One region of the Kitasatospora sp. NBC_00315 genome, then DNA from elsewhere that is predicted to be linked to it. Evidence: riboswitches for the same ligand, from Rfam matches in the RefSeq annotation. Region 1 holds a riboswitch; each other region holds the start of a gene.
What was found. A riboswitch is a leader RNA that binds a small molecule or an ion and turns the genes downstream of it on or off. The one in region 1 is predicted to bind cobalamin.
Positions count from the first base shown of each region.

Region 1 (4,204 bases):
CCCCGGCGTCCTCGTCAGCCGGTCAGCTCCGCCCGGACCAGGCGCGCCGCTTCGACCAGGTGCTCCAGGGAGGCCCGGGTCTCCGGCCAGCCGCGGGTCTTCAGTCCGCAGTCGGGGTTGACCCAGAGCCGCTCGGCGGGAATGGCCGCCAGGCCGGCGCGGAGCAGGGCGGCGGCCTCCTCGGTGCCGGGCACCCGCGGGGAGTGGATGTCGTAGACGCCCGGCCCGACCTCACGGGGGTAGCCGGCCCCGGCCAGCTCGTGGGCGACCTGCATGTGCGAGCGGGCCGCCTCCAGGGAGATCACGTCCGCGTCGAGCTCGTCGATCGCGGTCATGATCTCGCCGAACTCGGCGTAGCACATGTGGGTGTGGATCTGGGTGTCCGCCCGCACGCCCGAGGTGCTGAGACGGAAGGCCCCGGTGGCCCAGGCCAGGTAGGCCGGGCGGTCCGCGGCGCGCAGCGGGAGGGTTTCGCGCAGGGCGGGCTCGTCCACCTGGATGACGGCGGCGCCGGCGGCCTCCAGGTCGGTGACCTCCTCGCGCAGGGCGAGGGCGACCTGGCGGGCGGTGTCGGCGAGGGGCTGGTCGTCGCGGACGAAGGACCAGGCGAGCATGGTGACCGGGCCGGTGAGCATGCCCTTGACCGGACGGTCCGTCAGATCCTGTGCGAAGCGGTACCAGTCGACGGTCATCGGGTGCGGACGGGAGATGTCGCCGGCCAGGACCGGCGGGCGGACGTAGCGGGTGCCGTAGGACTGCACCCAGCCGTGCCTGGTGGCGAGGTAGCCGGTGAGCTGTTCGGCGAAGTACTGGACCATGTCGTTGCGTTCGGGTTCACCGTGGACGAGGACGTCCAGGCCGGCCTTCTCCTGGTAGGCGATCACCTCGCGGACCTCGGCCTCCATCCGCTCGCGGTAGCCGTCGGCGCCGAGGCGCCCGGCGCGCAGGTCGGCGCGGGCGGTGCGCAGTTCGGTGGTCTGCGGGAAGGAGCCGATGGTGGTGGTCGGCAGCAACGGCAGGCCCAGCCGGGCCCGCTGGGCCTCGGCCCGCTCGGGATAGGTCCGGGCCCGGCGGGCGTGCTCCGCCGTGGCGGCGCCGGCCCGGGCGCGGACGGCCGGGTCGTGGGTGAGCGCGGAGGCGGCGCGGGAGGCCAGGTCGGCGCGGTTGGCCGCCAGTTCGGCCGTCAGGGTGTGCGTGCCCTGGCTCAGGGCCCTGGCGAGCAGCACGGTCTCGTCGGTCTTCTGGCGGGCGAAGGCCAGCCAGCGGGCGACCTGCGGGTCGAGGTCGCGCTCCGCGTCGGCGTCGAGCGGGACGTGCAGCAGGGAGCAGGACGGCGCGACGTCCACCCGGTCGGCCAGGCCGAGCAGGGTGGCCAGGGTGGCGAGCGACTTCTCCAGGTCGTTGATCCAGATGTTGCGGCCGTCCACCACCCCCGCGACCAGGCGCTTGCCGGGCAGGCCGCCGACGGCGGCGAGTTCGTCCAGGTTGGCGGCGCCGGGCCCGGTGAAGTCGAGGGCGACGCCCTCGATCGGGGCCCTGGCCAGGATCGGCAGGGCCTCACCGGCTCGGCCGAAGTACGTCGCGACCAGGATCCTGGGTCGGTCCGCGAGAGCGCCGAGGTCACGGTAGATCCGCGCCGCGGCGTTCAACTCCGCCGGGCTGCGGTCCTGGACGAGCGCGGGCTCGTCCAGCTGGACCCACTCGGCGCCGGCCGCTCGCAGGTCCGCCAGGAGCTCGGCGTAGACGGGCAGCAGGCGGTCCAGCAGGGTCAGCGGCCGGAAGTCCGCCGCCACCCCGGGGGCGGGCTTGGCGAGCAGCAGGTAGGTCAGCGGGCCGACCAGGACCGGCCGTGCGGTGTGGCCCAGCGCGATCGCCTCGCGCAGTTCGCCGACCGCCTTGGACGAGTTGGCGGCGAATGCGGTGTCCGGTCCCAACTCGGGCACGAGATAGTGGTAGTTGGTGTCGAACCACTTGGTCATCTCCAGCGGTGCGACCGCCTGGGTGCCGCGGGCCATGGCGAAGTACCCGTCCAGCGGATCCGCCTCGACGGCGGCGCGGTGCCGCTCCGGAACGGCGCCCACCGCGACGGTGGCGTCGAGCACGTGGTCGTACAACGAGAAGTCCCCGGTGGGCACTTCGGCGATACCGGCCTCGGTGAGGCGCCGCCAGGTGTCGCGGCGCAGCCCGGCGGCGGCGGTGCGCAGGTCGGCCGCGGTGACGCGCCCCGCCCAGTACCCCTCGATCGCCTTCTTCAGCTCTCGGTTCGGGCCCTGACGCGGGTAGCCGTGGACGGTGGCCGGCGGTGTGGTCGAACTCGGTGACACGGAACTCTCCTTCGCGAGTCGCGTTGCGATCCCGGGAGGGCACGGGGGCACGAAGGAACAGCAGTCGGGGCGTGGCACCGGGATGGGCCCGCCCGCTCCGCCGACCCGCCCACGAGGTCACCGAGATCACCGCGTGCGGTCGCACACGGGCAGTGGCAGGTCTTCGGACTCATGGGCACACCGGTCGGGCCTTCGGCCTGTCCGGCACCTACTGGCCGTCGCTTCCCGGGCCCCGCTGGGGCCCAGTGCATGTGACGGCGGTCGTTCCCACTCACCGCTGCGGGGCAGTCCCGGATTCACACCGGGTTCCCTCTTACGACGCACCTGCCTGGCGGACAGGGCGAACCAACTGCGAGCCACAGCCTAGTACGCCGGCCGCGCGTCCGTGAGATCCCCCGCCCACCGCCCGGACCGACGAGCGGGACAGGCGATGTCCTGGCCGCCTCCGCACCGGGCGGCGACCGGCCCCCCGGAAGGGCCGACGGCCCGAACCGGATCCCGGCGGAGGGCGCCGCGGTCGCCCTGGCGGGCGAGGCGCGTCTGCCCGCTTCGTCCGACGCCGCTCCCCCACCCGCTGGTGACCGGCCGGTCGGCGCGGGACGCCGAGCGGGCCGCGCGGCTGCGGAATGCCGCGCGGGCCGCGCCTCAGACGACCAGGACCCGGCGCCCCCGGGTATGACCGAGGCGGCTGTCGGTGTGCGCCGCCGCTGCCTCGGTGAGCGGGTACGACTTCTCGACCGGGATGTGGAGTCTGCCCGTGGAGATGAGGTCGACGGCCTCGGCGAGCGCGTCCGGCACGCTCCCGGCCACGCCGGAGAACCGGACGCCCAGCTGCGGCGCGCCGAGGTCGGCGATGGAGACGACCTTGCGCGGGTGCCCTGTCAGCTCGACGAGTTCGCGGATGACGCCCGAGCCGGCCAGGTCGAGGGCCGCGTCGACCCGGCCGAAAAGCCGCACCCGGTCGACCCAGCCCTCGTGGTAGGTCGTGGCGAGGGCGCCCAGGCCGCGCAGGTAGTCCTGGTTCGCAGCCCCGGCCGTGCCGATCACCGCGATGCCGCGCGCGCGCGCGATCTGCAGCACCGCCGACCCGACGCCGCCGGACGCGCCGCTGACCAGCAGTGTCTGGCCGGGCCGCACGCCGACCTCGCGGATGACGCGCAGCGCGGTCTCCACCACCGACGGGTACCCGGCCGCCTCCTCGAAGGGCAGCCCCTCGGGCATCCGGGCCCAGGCCGACAGCACAGCGAATTCGGCGTACGTGTCGGCACCTTCGCCGAACACGCGGTCGCCGACCTCGACCCCCTCGACGCCCTCACCGACCTCGTCCACCACCCCGGCGGCGTCCAGTCCGAGCCCGGCGGGCAGCTCGACCGGATGGGCTCCCAGAACCTGGCCCTCCCGGATCCTCCAGTCGACGGGGTTGACACCCGCCGCCCGTACGGCGATGCGTATCCGACCGGGGCCCGCGTGGGGCTCCTCGGCTTCCACCAGTTGCAGGACCTCGGGACCGCCGAACTCGGCGAAGCTGATTTTCCTCATGCGGCCGAAGATAGACCTAACAGTTAGTGTTTCACAACAGTTATTGATTCATACCTGGTAGGGTCATGGCATGACCGAGCCGCCCGGACGCCGCGACCGCAAGAAGGCCGTGACGCGCCAGAAGATCGCCGACACGGCGCTGCGCCTCTTCCTGGAGCGCGGGTACGACGCCGTGGGCATCCGTGACGTGGCAGCCGAGGCCGACGTGGCCGTCACCACCGTCTTCGCCCACTTCGCCTCGAAGGAGGCCCTGGTGTTCGAGCGCGACCAGGACTTCGAGCAGCGCCTCACGCGGGCGGTGATCGACCGGCCTCCGCTCGACCCGCCCGTCCCGGCACTGC
Region 1 is NZ_CP108025.1:6,895,968-6,900,171, reverse strand. Features, by position in the region: gene metE (5-methyltetrahydropteroyltriglutamate--homocysteine S-methyltransferase) at 15-2,324, opposite strand; cobalamin riboswitch at 2,461-2,689, opposite strand; gene OG823_RS28970 (NADP-dependent oxidoreductase) at 2,970-3,863, opposite strand; gene OG823_RS28965 (TetR/AcrR family transcriptional regulator) at 3,934-4,204, shown strand, end outside.

Region 2 (4,204 bases), 3.7 Mb from region 1:
GGGCCGTCGAGCTGGCGCCCTACCGGATCCCGCGCGTCCCCGACACCGGCTGGGATCCGGCCCCGAGCCCCCGGCGGCGCTGGATCGGCCGCGGCCTGCTGTTCGGTGTGCTGGCCATCCAGGCGGCGCTCTCGCTGCGTCTGAACAGCGCCGCGCACCCGGACGAGGCGGTCTCGCTGATCGTCGGCCGCCAGGAGCTGGCCCGGCTGAGCGACGGCACCGCGGTCACCACCGACCTGATCCACCAGGTCACCGGACTGCCCTGGCTGTATCCGCCGCTGGCCGGCTTCGGCGTGAACGCCAGCGGTGTGTTCGGGGCCAGGCTGATCAGCCTGGTCTTCGCCCTGCTCACCACCACCCTGCTCTACTCGCTGACCCGACGGCTCTTCAACGAGCGCGCCGCCATCTGCGGTGCCGGGGCGTACGCCGTCCTGCAGTCCACCGTGGTCGTCGGCTTCTACGCCGCGCCGGACGCCCTCGCCGTCATGCTGGTGGCGCTCGCGGCCTGGCTGATCACGCTCACCGCCCGGGCCCCGGTGGTCACCGTGCTGCTGGCCGCGCCGGCCGCGGCGCTGGCGGCCGCGGTGGAGTACGCCTCGGTGCCGGCGCTGCCCGTCCTGCTCGCGCTGGCCCTGATCACCGCGTGGCCGCACCGGGGCGCCCTCCCCGCCGTGCTGCGCTCCCTCCTGCTCGGGCTGGGAACCGTCGGCGTGCTGCTGCCCTTCGGCATTCCGGCGGCCGTCTGGACGCACGCGACGATCCCGGCCCGAGGGACGCAGTCGGCCGGGTCGATCCTCCTCGCCGCCGTCCAGTGGGGCGGTCTGTTCACCGTGCTCGCCATCGCCGGAGCGGTCGCCTACGTCCGCCGGGAGCGGATGAACGAATCCCCCGACACCGACGCCGTCACCGCGTCGCGCCTGCGCCGGACCGCGCTCGGTGCGACCCTGTGCGCGGCGGCGCTGCTGATCCCCGCGCTGCACGCGTACCAGAACTCCTCGGCGGTGATGTTCCGCCACATCGGCTTCGGGATGCTCTTCGCGGCCCCGCTGGCCGGGGTGGGCATCACCCGGCTGGTCGGCGCGCACTTCCGCCACCCCCAGCTGGGCATCCTGGTCTGGGTCGCACTGCTCGCCCTGGGCCTGGACCAGGCGGCCCTGAGATTCCAGAACGGCCCCGACTCCGGCAGCCTGATGGGTGTCCTGCGCGCGAACGCCACGCCCCAGGGCCACTACCTCACCGAGGTCGACGGCCTGCCGGAGTACTACCTGGGCGGCGTCTCCCGGCCCGAGCAGTGGGTCTCGGCCCGGGCCGGGACGGACTACCAGGATCCGGCCGGGGTGAGGCACCAGGGACAGGACGGCACCGCGGCCGCCATCCGGGACGGCTACTTCACCCTGGTGGTGCTCGACAGCACCGCGCCGGCCGCCGTGACCAAGGTCATCACCGAGGCCGTCGAGAGCAGCGGGCGCTACCGTCTGATCGCGCAGTTCACCTCCACGACGGTCGACTCGGGCACCTACCGTGTGTTCCTCATGCACTGAGTGCAGCGACCGGCTTCCTGTGCGCAACACGCCAGTCGCCACTACATATGGGGCCGCGATAGTCAGCCGCCACTACATGTATGCTTTCCCTCGCTGTCGAAGCAGGGGAACCCGGTGGAAATCCGGGACTGCCCCGCAGCGGTGAGCGGGTGGCTGGGCCAGCATCCGCAAGTCCGATGACCTGCCGACGGTGTGCTCCAGGGCGTCCCCGCAGTCGCCAGCAGCACAGCAGTGACGTCCGGGCCTCGCGGGTGGGCCAGGGGGGTGATGTGCGCGCGCCGTCAGGTGTCCGCGCTGCGCTCCCCTGCGCCCAGACGGTCCGGTCCGCCCCCTCGCCGACCGCCGCCGCCAGGAGAGAAGCGCCTTGACCACCGCTGCCTCAGCCACCCTGCCCGCCCAGGGTTCCAGCACCTCCGCCCCGTCCGACCCGAAGGTCTCCGACCCGGGCGGAGCGCTCCTGCGGCTGCTGACCGACCGCAGCGCCGACCTGCCCGAGGTCGACCCCGGCCACGTCGCCGCCGCCGCCCTGCGCGGCCGCAACGCCGGCTCCGACTTCGCGGAGCTGCGCGGGCTGGCCGTCGAGGCCGCCGCGTCGATGATCGCCGAGGACCCGCAGTACTCGAAGCTCGCCGCCCGCCTGCTGGCGCTGGAGATCCAGGACGAGGCCGTCGGCCAGGGCGCCGTCTCCTTCTCCGCCTCGATCACCGTCGGCCACGCCGAGGGCCTGATCGGCGACGCCGCCGCCGCGTTCGTGGCGAAGCACGCCGACACGCTGGACGCGCTGATCGACCAGCGGGGCGACGACCGCTTCGAGTACTTCGGCCTGCGCACCGTGCAGTCGCGCTACCTGCTGCGCCACCCGATCACCCGCAAGGTGGTCGAGACCCCGCAGCACTTCCTGCTCCGCGTCGCGTCCGGCCTGGCGGTCGGCGACGACGAGCAGGCGGTGCGCGAGGTCGCCGAGCTGTACGCGCTGATGAGCGCGCTCTCGTACCTGCCGTCCTCGCCGACCCTGTTCAACTCGGGCACCCGGCACCCGCAGATGTCCAGCTGCTACCTGTTGGACTCGCCGCTGGACAACCTGGACTCGATCTACTCGCGCTACGCGCAGATCGCCCGGCTCTCCAAGCACGCCGGCGGCATCGGCCTGTCGTACTCCCGGATCCGCTCGCGCGGCTCGCTGATCCGGGGCACCAACGGCAAGTCCAACGGCATCGTGCCGTTCCTGCGCACCCTGGACTCCTCGGTGGCGGCGGTCAACCAGGGCGGCCGGCGCAAGGGCGCGGCCTGCGTCTACCTGGAGACCTGGCACGCGGACATCGAGGAGTTCCTGGAGCTGCGCGACAGCACCGGCGAGGAGGCGCGGCGCACCCACAACCTGAACCTCGCGCACTGGATCCCGGACGAGTTCATGCGCCGGGTCAACGCGGGCACCGACTGGTCGCTGTTCTCCCCGGCCGACGTCCCCGAGCTGGTCGACCTGTGGGGCGCCGAGTTCGACGCCGCCTACCTGGCGGCCGAGGCCGAGGGCAAGGCCCAGCGCACCATCCCCGCGCAGACGCTGTACGCCCGGATGATGCGCACCCTGGCGCAGACCGGCAACGGCTGGATGACCTTCAAGGACGCCTCCAACCGCGCCGCCAACCAGACCGCCGTGCCGGGCCGCACCGTGCACTCCTCGAACCTCTGCACCGAGATCATCGAGGTCACGGACGACTCCGAGACCGCCGTCTGCAACCTCGGCTCGGTCAACCTGGGCGCCCACGTGGCCCCCGGCGCCACCTCCGCCGACCTGCTGAACGCGATGGACTGGGAGCGGCTGGACACCACCGTGCGCACCGCGGTCACCTTCCTCGACCGCGTGGTGGACATCAACTTCTACCCGACCCCCGAGGCCGGCGCCTCCAACTCCCGCTGGCGGCCGGTGGGCCTGGGCGTGATGGGCCTGCAGGACGTCTTCTTCCGGCTGCGCCTGGACTTCGACTCCGCCGAGGCCAAGCGGCTCTCCACGCTGATCTCCGAGCGCATCATGCTGGTCGCCTACGAGCGCTCCAGCGAGCTGGCCGAGCAGCTGGGCCGGCACGAGGCGTACGCGGAGACCCGCGCCGCGCGCGGTCAGCTGCACATCGACCACTTCGAGACGGCCCCGCAGTGGGCGGAGCGCTGGAGCGCACTGCGCGCGCGGATCGCCGCGACCGGCCTGCGCAACTCGCTCCTGCTCGCCGTCGCACCGACCGCCACCATCGCCTCGATCGCGGGCGTCTACGAGTGCATCGAGCCGCAGGTGTCCAACCTGTTCAAGCGCGAGACCCTCTCCGGTGAGTTCCTCCAGGTCAACCCGTACCTGGTCCGCGAGCTGAAGGAGCTCGGCGTCTGGGACGCGCAGACCCGGGACGCGCTGCGCGAGGCCAACGGCTCCGTGCAGGAGCTCAACTGGCTGCCCGTCGAGGTGCGCTCGCTGTACCGCACCGCGTGGGAGCTGCCGCAGCGTGCGCTGATCGACCTGGCCGCCGCCCGGCAGCCGTACATCGACCAGAGCCAGTCGCTGAACCTCTTCATGGCCGCGCCCACCATCGGCAAGCTCAGCTCCATGTACGCGTACGCCTGGAAGGTCGGTCTCAAGACCACCTACTACCTGCGCTCGCGCCCGGCGACCCGGATCG
Region 2 is NZ_CP108025.1:3,198,376-3,202,579, forward strand. Features, by position in the region: gene OG823_RS12765 (glycosyltransferase family 39 protein) at 1-1,541, shown strand, start outside; cobalamin riboswitch at 1,605-1,745, shown strand; gene OG823_RS12770 (ribonucleoside-diphosphate reductase subunit alpha) at 1,930-4,204, shown strand, end outside.
Region 2: linked by a shared signal. The riboswitch ahead of OG823_RS12770 (ribonucleoside-diphosphate reductase subunit alpha) and the one ahead of metE (5-methyltetrahydropteroyltriglutamate--homocysteine S-methyltransferase) in region 1 are both predicted to bind cobalamin.

Region 3 (4,204 bases), 4.5 Mb from region 1:
TGACGCCCGCTCCGGTCGCCTCCCGGCGGATGGTGGCCGGCAGGTCCAGCACCGGCGAGTCCAGGATCAGCCCGCTGACCGCGGAGGCCCAGGCGGAGCGGGCCGCCGTCTGCAGGGCCATGGTGGCGCCCAGCGACCACCCGTAGAGGACGACCCGGCCCGCGCCGCTGTCGAGGGCGAGGCGGATCGCGGCCTCGACGTCGCGCCACTCCGTGTCGCCGAAGTGGCCGAGCCCGTCGGGCGAGGCCGGCGCGTCCTCGTCCCCCCGGTAGGTGACCGAGAGCACCGGCAGCGCGAGCCGGTGCAGCAGCGGTACCGCGCAGAGCGTCTGCTGCCGGTCGGCGCCCGGCCCGTGCACCAGCAGCACCCAGGTGCCCCGCCTGCCGTCCACGTACCAGGCGGGCAGCGGACCGGACTCGCCCTCGGACGCGGTCTCGATGAAGGGCAGCCCGAGCGCGCGCTCCGGGTCGCCCAGGTACACCCGGGGGGTGAGCCGGACGGCCGTGCCGATGTCCAGCGTGCCGTTGTCGGCGCGCTCCAGCCGACGGGTGACGCCCTGCCGGTCGCTCTGCAGGACCTCGCCGACGACCGCGTGCCCCCCGCCGCCCCACTCCAGGGCGTAGCGGCCGGGGCGGGTGGTCTGCGGGGTGGGGGTGAGCACGACGCGTCCGGCGGCCAGGCCCAGCACCCTCACCTGCGCCGCGCCCTTTGCGCCCTTCGCCGCGGCGGCGCGGGGATGTACCGCGCGCTCCGACACCCTGCGTCCGAGTGCCAGGACGGCGATGCCCGTCCCGGCCGCGGCGGCCGCCACGACGGCCGCGGTTCCCCAGCGCATATCCCACTCCCCGCTCTGCTGCCTGCTGCTGTGCCGCGGCGCCGGCCGAGGCCCGGATGCATACGCACACCAGTCCACGCGCCGCGCGGGCGGACGGCCACCGGTGCGGGGCCGTCCGGGGCACGCCGGGCGGCGCCCGAAGGGGGCCCGGGCCGGCCGGGCCGAGCGGGGCCGAGCCGAGCGGGCCCGCGGAGCAAGGGACCCGCGGAGCAAGGGCGCAGGGGACAGGGCGCAGGGGACAGGGGGCAGGGGCAGGGGGCAGGGGGCACGGGCAGGGGGCGGGGCGCAGGGCGCAGGGCGCGGGAGGACGGTCAGACCGGTATGTCGGTGGGGCGCAGTGCCATCAGCTCCCAGAACCGCTCGTCGAGCGGACGGCTCTGCGGGGCCGGCTCGGGCCCGCTCCGGGCACTGGAGCTCCAGCTGCCGGCGCCCCAGTGCCCGGTCACCCGGTACTCCTCCTGCAGTTGCGCCAGGACGGCGCCCAGAGTCTGCGCGGGCACCGGCACCATCCGCCCGATCGCCTTCACCTGCGCCTGCCACCGCCCGTCGACCCCGCGCCGCAGCCGCCGGTCGAGCTCCTCCCCGCGCCCGAGCACCGCCACCACGTCCCGCAGCGTCAGCCCCAGTACCTGGGCCAGGGCGTAGGTCCGGTCCTCGTCGCCGCCCCACTGGCCGCCGTCCTCGACCGCCTGGTAGGCCCGGGGCGCCACCCCGATCCGGCGGGCCGCCTCCTCCCGGCTCAGCTCGCGGGCCAGCCGGAAGTCGCGCAGACAGGCCGGGCGGGTGCCCATCAGCTGGACGGGCGGGCACCACAGCGCCCGGGCCAGGGCGATGAACTCGTCCTCCGACGGCCTGATCTCGCCGCTCTCCCAGCCCAGGACGTGGGCCGGGAGCAACCGCACGCCGTGCGCGGCCATGCCCTCGGCCACCTGAGCGGGGGTCAGGCCCAGGCCGGCCCGGTGCGCCCGGGCCGCCCTCGGCGAGAAGGGCAGCGGCGTCGCGGAGGGCTGTCTGGGTCGCATGGGAGTCGACCGTACGGGCCGTGCCCGGGCCGCCCCAGTCGCCGAACGCACGAAGCCGGGCGACCGGGCCCCCCGGCGCGACTGGTGAATCCTCCAGGGGCGCTCGGCCCGGCGGGCTCCCCGCTCGGAGGTAGTGACGGTTCCCCGGCCGAGGGGAACTACGCGGGTAGCGCCACCCCGGCCGGGGCGGCGGTGGCGCGGCCGTCGGTCCGTCAGGCGGCCGCCCGGGCGGCCGGTCCCGGCGGCGGGGCCGGTGCCGGCGACGCGCCCGGCGTGTGACCAAACCCTCCGTGGCCTCGGTTGACGCCCGGTCGAACAGCGTGATGGGATCCTTCAGCCAAACGGAGGCAAATGGAGAGGAAGCCGGTGCGAATCCGGCGCGGTCCCGCCACTGTCACCGGGGAGCACGTTCCCGCAGGCCCGCAGCCGCCCCTCGGGGCCCGCGACCGGCCCAGGGGGCGTGCCGTACCGGAAGCCAGGAGACTCTCGCCCCCGGTACGTCGATCCAGGGCGCGGACCCTGAGTGAGGACACGCACGCCATGCAGGCTGCCCGGGCCGCCCGTCGGCCGTCGTCGGACCGGACGCCCCCCGGCCGAGAGCGCCACCACACCACCACGCCCCCGCCGTGCGCGGGCTGAACCGCGGCGCGGCCTTCGCCCTCGGCGCCGTCGCCGGCTACCTCGCCGACGCCGGCTTCGCCGACCCCCGCCGCGGCCACCCGGTGGCCGCCTTCGGCACCGCGGCGGGCCGGCTGGAGCGGCTGCTCTGGCGCGACCGGCGAGCGGCCGGCGCCGCCTACACGGCGCTCTGCGTCGGCGCGGTCGCGGCCGGCGCCGCGCTGGCCCAGGGCGCGGTTCGGCACTCCCCCGCCGGGCGCGCCGCACTCACCGCCGCCGCGACCTGGACGGTGCTCGGGGGCACCTCGCTCACCCGGGAGGCCCGCACCATCGGACGCTCCCTCGACGCGGGCGATCTCGCGGCCGCCCGCGACCGGCTGCCGCACCTGTGCGGACGCGACCCGAGTTCGCTCGACGAGCGGCAGATCGCCCGCGCCGTGGTGGAGTCGGTGGCCGAGAACACCGCCGACGCGGTGGTCAACGCGCTGGTCTGGGGCTCCCTCGCGGGCGTGCCCGGCCTGCTCGCCTTCCGCGCGGTCAACACGCTGGACGCGATGGTCGGTCACCGCTCCCCGCGCCACGCCCGCTTCGGCTGGGCCTCCGCGCGGCTGGACGACCTCGCGGGCTGGCCGGGCGCCCGGCTCACCGCCCTGCTGACGGTCTGCGCCGCGCCGCGGCCGGCCACCGCCTGGCAGATCTGGCGGCGGGACGGCTCCGCCCATCCGAGCCCCAACGCCGGCCAGGCCGAGGCCGCCTTCGCGGGCGCGCTGGGCGTCCGGCTGGGCGGCACGCTGCGATACGGCGAGCGCACCGAGCACCGGCCGGTGCTGGGCGAGGGGCTGCGACCGGTCGGGGTGGACGACATCGAGCGGGCCTGCCTGCTGTCCCGCCGGGTCGGCCTGCTCGCCCTCGGCGTCACGGTGGCCGGGCACGTCCTGCTGCGCGGCGCCCGCCGCACGGCCGGCGGTCAACGAGTCGGCGGTCAACGCGTCGGCGGTCAACGAGAGGGTGGCCTGAATTGAGTGGCGCACTGCTGGTCGCCGGGACGACCTCGGACGCGGGCAAGAGCGTGGTCACCGCCGGGATCTGCCGGTGGCTGGCCCGGCAGGGTGTGAGCGTGGCGCCGTTCAAGGCGCAGAACATGTCGCTCAACTCCTTCGTCACGGCCGACGGCGCCGAGATCGGCCGCGCGCAGGCGATGCAGGCCCAGGCGGCCGGGGTCGAGCCGGAGGCGGCGATGAACCCGGTGCTGCTCAAGCCGGGCGCGGACGGCCGCAGCCAGGTGGTGCTGCTCGGACGGGCGGTCGCCGAGGTCGGCGCGCTGGACTACCGCGAGCGCAAGCCCGTCCTGCTGGAACGGTCCCTGGAGTGCCTGGCCGATCTGCGCGGCCGCTACGACGTGGTGGTCTGCGAGGGCGCGGGCTCGCCGGCCGAGATCAACCTGCGCGACCGCGACATCGCCAACATGGGCCTGGCCACCGCCGCCGGCCTGCCGGTGGTCGTGGTCGGCGACATCGACCGGGGCGGGGTGTTCGCGGCGATGTACGGCACGCTCGCGCTGCTCTCCGCCGAGGACCAGCGGCATGTGGCCGGCTGGTTCGTCAACAAGTTCCGCGGCGACGCCCGGCTGCTGCGGCCCGGCCTGGAGATGCTGCACGGCCTGACCGGCCGTCCGGTGCTCGGCACCCTGCCGATGCTCAAGGGGCTGTGGCTGGACGCCGAGGACTCG
Region 3 is NZ_CP108025.1:2,424,751-2,428,954, forward strand. Features, by position in the region: gene OG823_RS09615 (alpha/beta hydrolase family protein) at 1-835, opposite strand, end outside; gene OG823_RS09620 (transcriptional regulator) at 1,147-1,857, opposite strand; cobalamin riboswitch at 2,168-2,364, shown strand; gene OG823_RS09625 (cobalamin biosynthesis protein) at 2,493-3,497, shown strand; gene OG823_RS09630 (cobyric acid synthase) at 3,494-4,204, shown strand, end outside.
Region 3: linked by a shared signal. The riboswitch ahead of OG823_RS09625 (cobalamin biosynthesis protein) and the one ahead of metE (5-methyltetrahydropteroyltriglutamate--homocysteine S-methyltransferase) in region 1 are both predicted to bind cobalamin.

Region 4 (4,204 bases), 900 kb from region 1:
GTGGCCACCCCTCATACCCCGGCGGACGGCCCGGCCGCGCTCCGGACGGTCGTGCGGATTCCTAGAGGCCCTGCCAGGTCGGCTTGGCGGCGTAGGTGTCGCGGAAGTAGCCGGCGAGCTTGAGCCCCGAGGCGGCCGCCTCGTCCACGACCACGGTGGCGTGCGGGTGCAGCTGGAGCGCCGAGGCCGGGACGGCGGCGGCGAGCGGGCCCTCGACCGCGAGGGCGACGGCCTCGGCCTTCGCCTCGCCGGTGGCCAGCAGCACCAGGTGGCGGGCCTCCAGGATGGTGCCGATGCCCTGGGTGAGCACGTGGTGGGGGACGTCGTCCAGGCTGTCGAAGAACCGCGCGTTGTCCTCGCGGGTCTGCCGGGTGAGCGTCTTGATCCGGGTGCGGGAGGCGAGCGAGGAGCACGGCTCGTTGAAGCCGATGTGGCCGTCGGTGCCGATCCCCAGCAGCTGGAGGTCCACGCCGCCGGCCTCGGCCAGCGCCCGGTCGTAGGCGATGGCGGCCGCGGCGATGTCCTCGGCGTTGCCGTCCGGGCCGAGGAAGGAGTCCTCGGGCAGGCCGAGCGGCTCGACCACCTCGCGCAGGACGACCGAACGGTAGGACTCGGGGTGGCCCGCCGGCAGGCCGACGTACTCGTCCAGCTGGCAGACCCGCGCGCGGGAGGTGTCCAGCGACCCGGCCCGCACCCGGGCGGCCAGCGCCTGGTAGATCGGCAGCGGGGTCGAACCCGTGGCCACACCGAGCAGCGCGTCGGGCTTGACGGACAGCAGGTCGGCGATCGCCGCGGCGATGAGCTCGCCGCCGGCGGCGGCGTCGGGGACGATCACGATTTCCATGCGGGGGCCACCATTCCTGAACGACGTAGAGGTATAGACCATTCTGCTGTGTATACCCCTCCCAGGTCCACCCCGGCCCCGGTCGGACGGGGTCGGGACCGGGTGCGGATCTGGCCCCGAGCGTCGTCCGGTGCGCTGTTCGGTCAGCCGGTCAGCCGGTCAGCCGGTCAGCCGGTCAGCGGGTCAGCGGGTCAGCGGGTCAGCGGGTCAGCCGGTCGGACCGGCCGGCCTGCTCCGCCCTGTCGGCCCAGCGCCGTTCGACGCCGGCCATCCGCCAGTAGCCGAGGGCGCACGCCCAGACGACCACGAAGAGGCCGACGATGACGTAGCCCACGTTGTCCAGGCTGATGTCGGAGATCCAGCCGGTGACCGGGTCGGTGAGGTCGAGCTTGTCGTGCAGGACGCTGACCAGCTCGATGGTGCCGATGAGGAAGGCGACGGCGATCGAGAGGCCGGTGATGGTGAGGTTGTAGTAGACCTTGCGGACGGGGTTGGAGAACGCCCAGTGGTAGGCGAAGTTCATGAAGGTGCCGTCGAGGGTGTCGAACAGGCTCATGCCGCAGGCGAACAGCAGGGGCAGGCAGAGGATCGCGTACCAGGGCAGTCCGGAGGCCGCGCCGGAGCCGGCCATCACCATCAGGGTGACCTCGGTGGCGGTGTCGAAGCCCACGCCGAACAGCATGCCCAGCGGGAACATCTGGCCCGGGCGGGTGATGGACCTGGTCAGCCGGCCGAGAATGCGGTTCATGAAGCCGCGCTGGTCGAGGTGCTTCTCCAACTGCCTCTCGTCGAACTCGCCCGCGCGCATCGCCCTGTACACCTTGTGGATTCCCACCAGCGCAACCAGGTTGAGTGCGGCGATCAGGTAGAGGAAGGCGCCCGAGACGCTGGTGCCGATCACGCCGAGCGCGTTGTGGACCGGGGAGTTCTCGTCGACCAGGGTGCCGGCGACCTTGGCTCCCGCCGCGATCAGTGCGGCCAGCAGCATGACGACGCTGGAGTGGCCGAGGGCGAACCAGAAGCCGACCGAGACCGGGCGCTTGCCGTCGGCCATCAGCTTGCGGGTGGTGTTGTCGATCGCTGCGATGTGGTCGGCGTCGAAGGCGTGCCGCATGCCGAGGGTGTACGCGGTGATGCCGAGGCCGACGCCGAAGACCTGGGTGCCGACTGCGTAGTGGTTGGGCGCGACGAGCAGGAACAGGGTGCCGAAGGCCACCACGTGCATGGCGGCGATGGCGGCGAGCAGGCCGCCGGTCCGGATGGTGTCCCTGCGCTCCCAGCGCGGTCCGGGTCGCGACTGCTGCGGTGACTGCGTTGACTGCGGTGACTGCGGTGACTGCGCCGGTCGGGTCGAACGGGGTGCGCGGGGTGATCGGGGGGTGTCTCCGGTCAGGGTCATGCTCGGCGGCCTCTCCAGCTCCTCGATGGGGGCACCCCCGGCGTGGGCCGGGGGAGTCGTGCATGCCGTGGCCGGTCTCCTGGCTTCGGGCATGCCTCCCGACCGGCGTACCGGCTGAGGGGCGTCGCATCGCCATCCGGCCTTCCCGGGGCCTGGCGGCTCCGGTGGCTGTCCGCGCGGAGGCGGGCACGATGGGGACACTTCCCGTTCACAGTGGCGAGGGCCGCTCCGGACTGGACCCTGACGGGCCGGCACCGGAATTCCCGAACACCACGGCGAGGAACACGGTAGGTGCTGGCCTCGGAGATCGACAAGTCTGCGCAGTTGCGCAGATATTGCAACAAGAGTTTCCGGAGGTCGCCGGACCGGCGTGCAGCACGGCCGGACGGCGGCACAGCTGAGGGGGCGGCAGCGGCGTGGCCACACGCGCCAGTCCGGCCCGGCAGCGGCTCACGGGCGAGCGGACGAGCGGACGACCTGACGGTGGGTGACCGGGCGCGGTGTGACCGGGTGACCGGGTGACGGGGTGACGAGGGTGGCCGGGGCAGGCGGGTACGCGGTCAAGGCTCAGCGGCAGCGGCAGCGGCAGCGGCAGCGGCAGCGGCAGCGGGCGCGGGGCAGCGGCCGGGGGCACGGGAACACGGGCCAGGCCCACCGGGCGGCCGGTCCCGCCGCTACGACCGCCGGGCGTCCGCCCGTGCCCGAGTGCTCAGGGCCGACGGCTGAGGCGTGTCCCCACGAGGGCATGCGGTCGGGCAGGCGGCGGCCCGCCGCGTCGGGGGCGGGTCAGGGACGCGCCAGCCGGCGTTCGCCGCCCGCTCCCGGCTGGTAGGCCAGGCCGTAGTGCCGGAAGACGGCCTCCTCGTCCTCGGCGGGCAGGATGTCGTCCGTGCCGATCGCCGGTGCGTCCTTCACGAGGGACTTGTCGTAGCCGACCTTCAGATAGCCGGGCCCGACGACCGCGTCCTCGATGGGGACGAAGACCAGGCGGTGGCGGGTGGGCAGGCCGATCTGGACCGTGGCCATGGCCGGCAGGTCGGTGACGGTGTCGACGTAGACGGCCTCCAACGTGCCGATCTTTCGCCCGCCGGTGTCGACGACGTCGTGGGTCCGCCACTCGCGGATATCGCCTACCTGGATCACCGTGACTCCCTTCACGCGGTTGGTCCCGCACTGCCGTCCGACCGGCGGCCCGCACTTCAGCTTGCCCCGGACAGGTCGCGCGCACCACCGGCGCGGCCGCTCCGAGCCGGGCGGCGGGGCCCAGCAGGTGCCGAAACCCCAGCCGGACGGCAGAGTCGAAAGAAGAGTCGAAAGGTGCCCGGTGTCAGCCGGGCGCACCCGGCGTCGCCGTTTCCCACGTGGAACCCGCCACCCCGGGGAACCCGCCCCACCCCGGGGAACCCGCCCCACCGCGGGGGACCCGACGAGAGGAGGCCGAGTCACCGTGCACGCATCCCCACCACCCGAGTCCGCCCGGCCGGCGCGGCAGCGGACCGATCCCGGCGTGGTCGCCGGGCGCGTCGCCGAGCGGCGGGCCCACCTCGGTCTGTCGGAGGCGGATCTGGCCGTACGGGCCGGTATGGCGCCGCCGTACCTGGAGCATCTGCTCGAAGCCGGTCCGGAGTTCGACCCGGGAGGCTACCTGCGGATCGCCGCAGCCCTGCGGACGACCTACCAGGACCTGCTCGAAGGGCGCAGCGACCTGCCGCCGGGGCAGAGCGGAGCGTCGCCGCGTCCCGTCCTGATCCATCTCAACGGTGCCGAGTGCTGGGACCTGCTCGGCAGTCACGGTGTCGGCCGGATCGCCCTTCCGGGCGAACCCGGGCCGGTGGTCCTCCCCGTCAACTACACGGTCGACGTGGAGACGGTCGTCTACCGGACGAACCCGCGTGGCGCCGCCGCGGTCGAGGCCGGTACCGGTCTCTCCTTCCAGGCCGACCGCATCGACGACCGCCTGA
Region 4 is NZ_CP108025.1:7,795,993-7,800,196, forward strand. Features, by position in the region: gene OG823_RS32360 (glucosamine-6-phosphate deaminase) at 62-844, opposite strand; gene OG823_RS32365 (HoxN/HupN/NixA family nickel/cobalt transporter) at 1,044-2,243, opposite strand; cobalamin riboswitch at 2,295-2,533, opposite strand; gene OG823_RS32370 (PRC-barrel domain-containing protein) at 3,030-3,386, opposite strand; gene OG823_RS32375 (pyridoxamine 5'-phosphate oxidase family protein) at 3,691-4,204, shown strand, end outside.
Region 4: linked by a shared signal. The riboswitch ahead of OG823_RS32365 (HoxN/HupN/NixA family nickel/cobalt transporter) and the one ahead of metE (5-methyltetrahydropteroyltriglutamate--homocysteine S-methyltransferase) in region 1 are both predicted to bind cobalamin.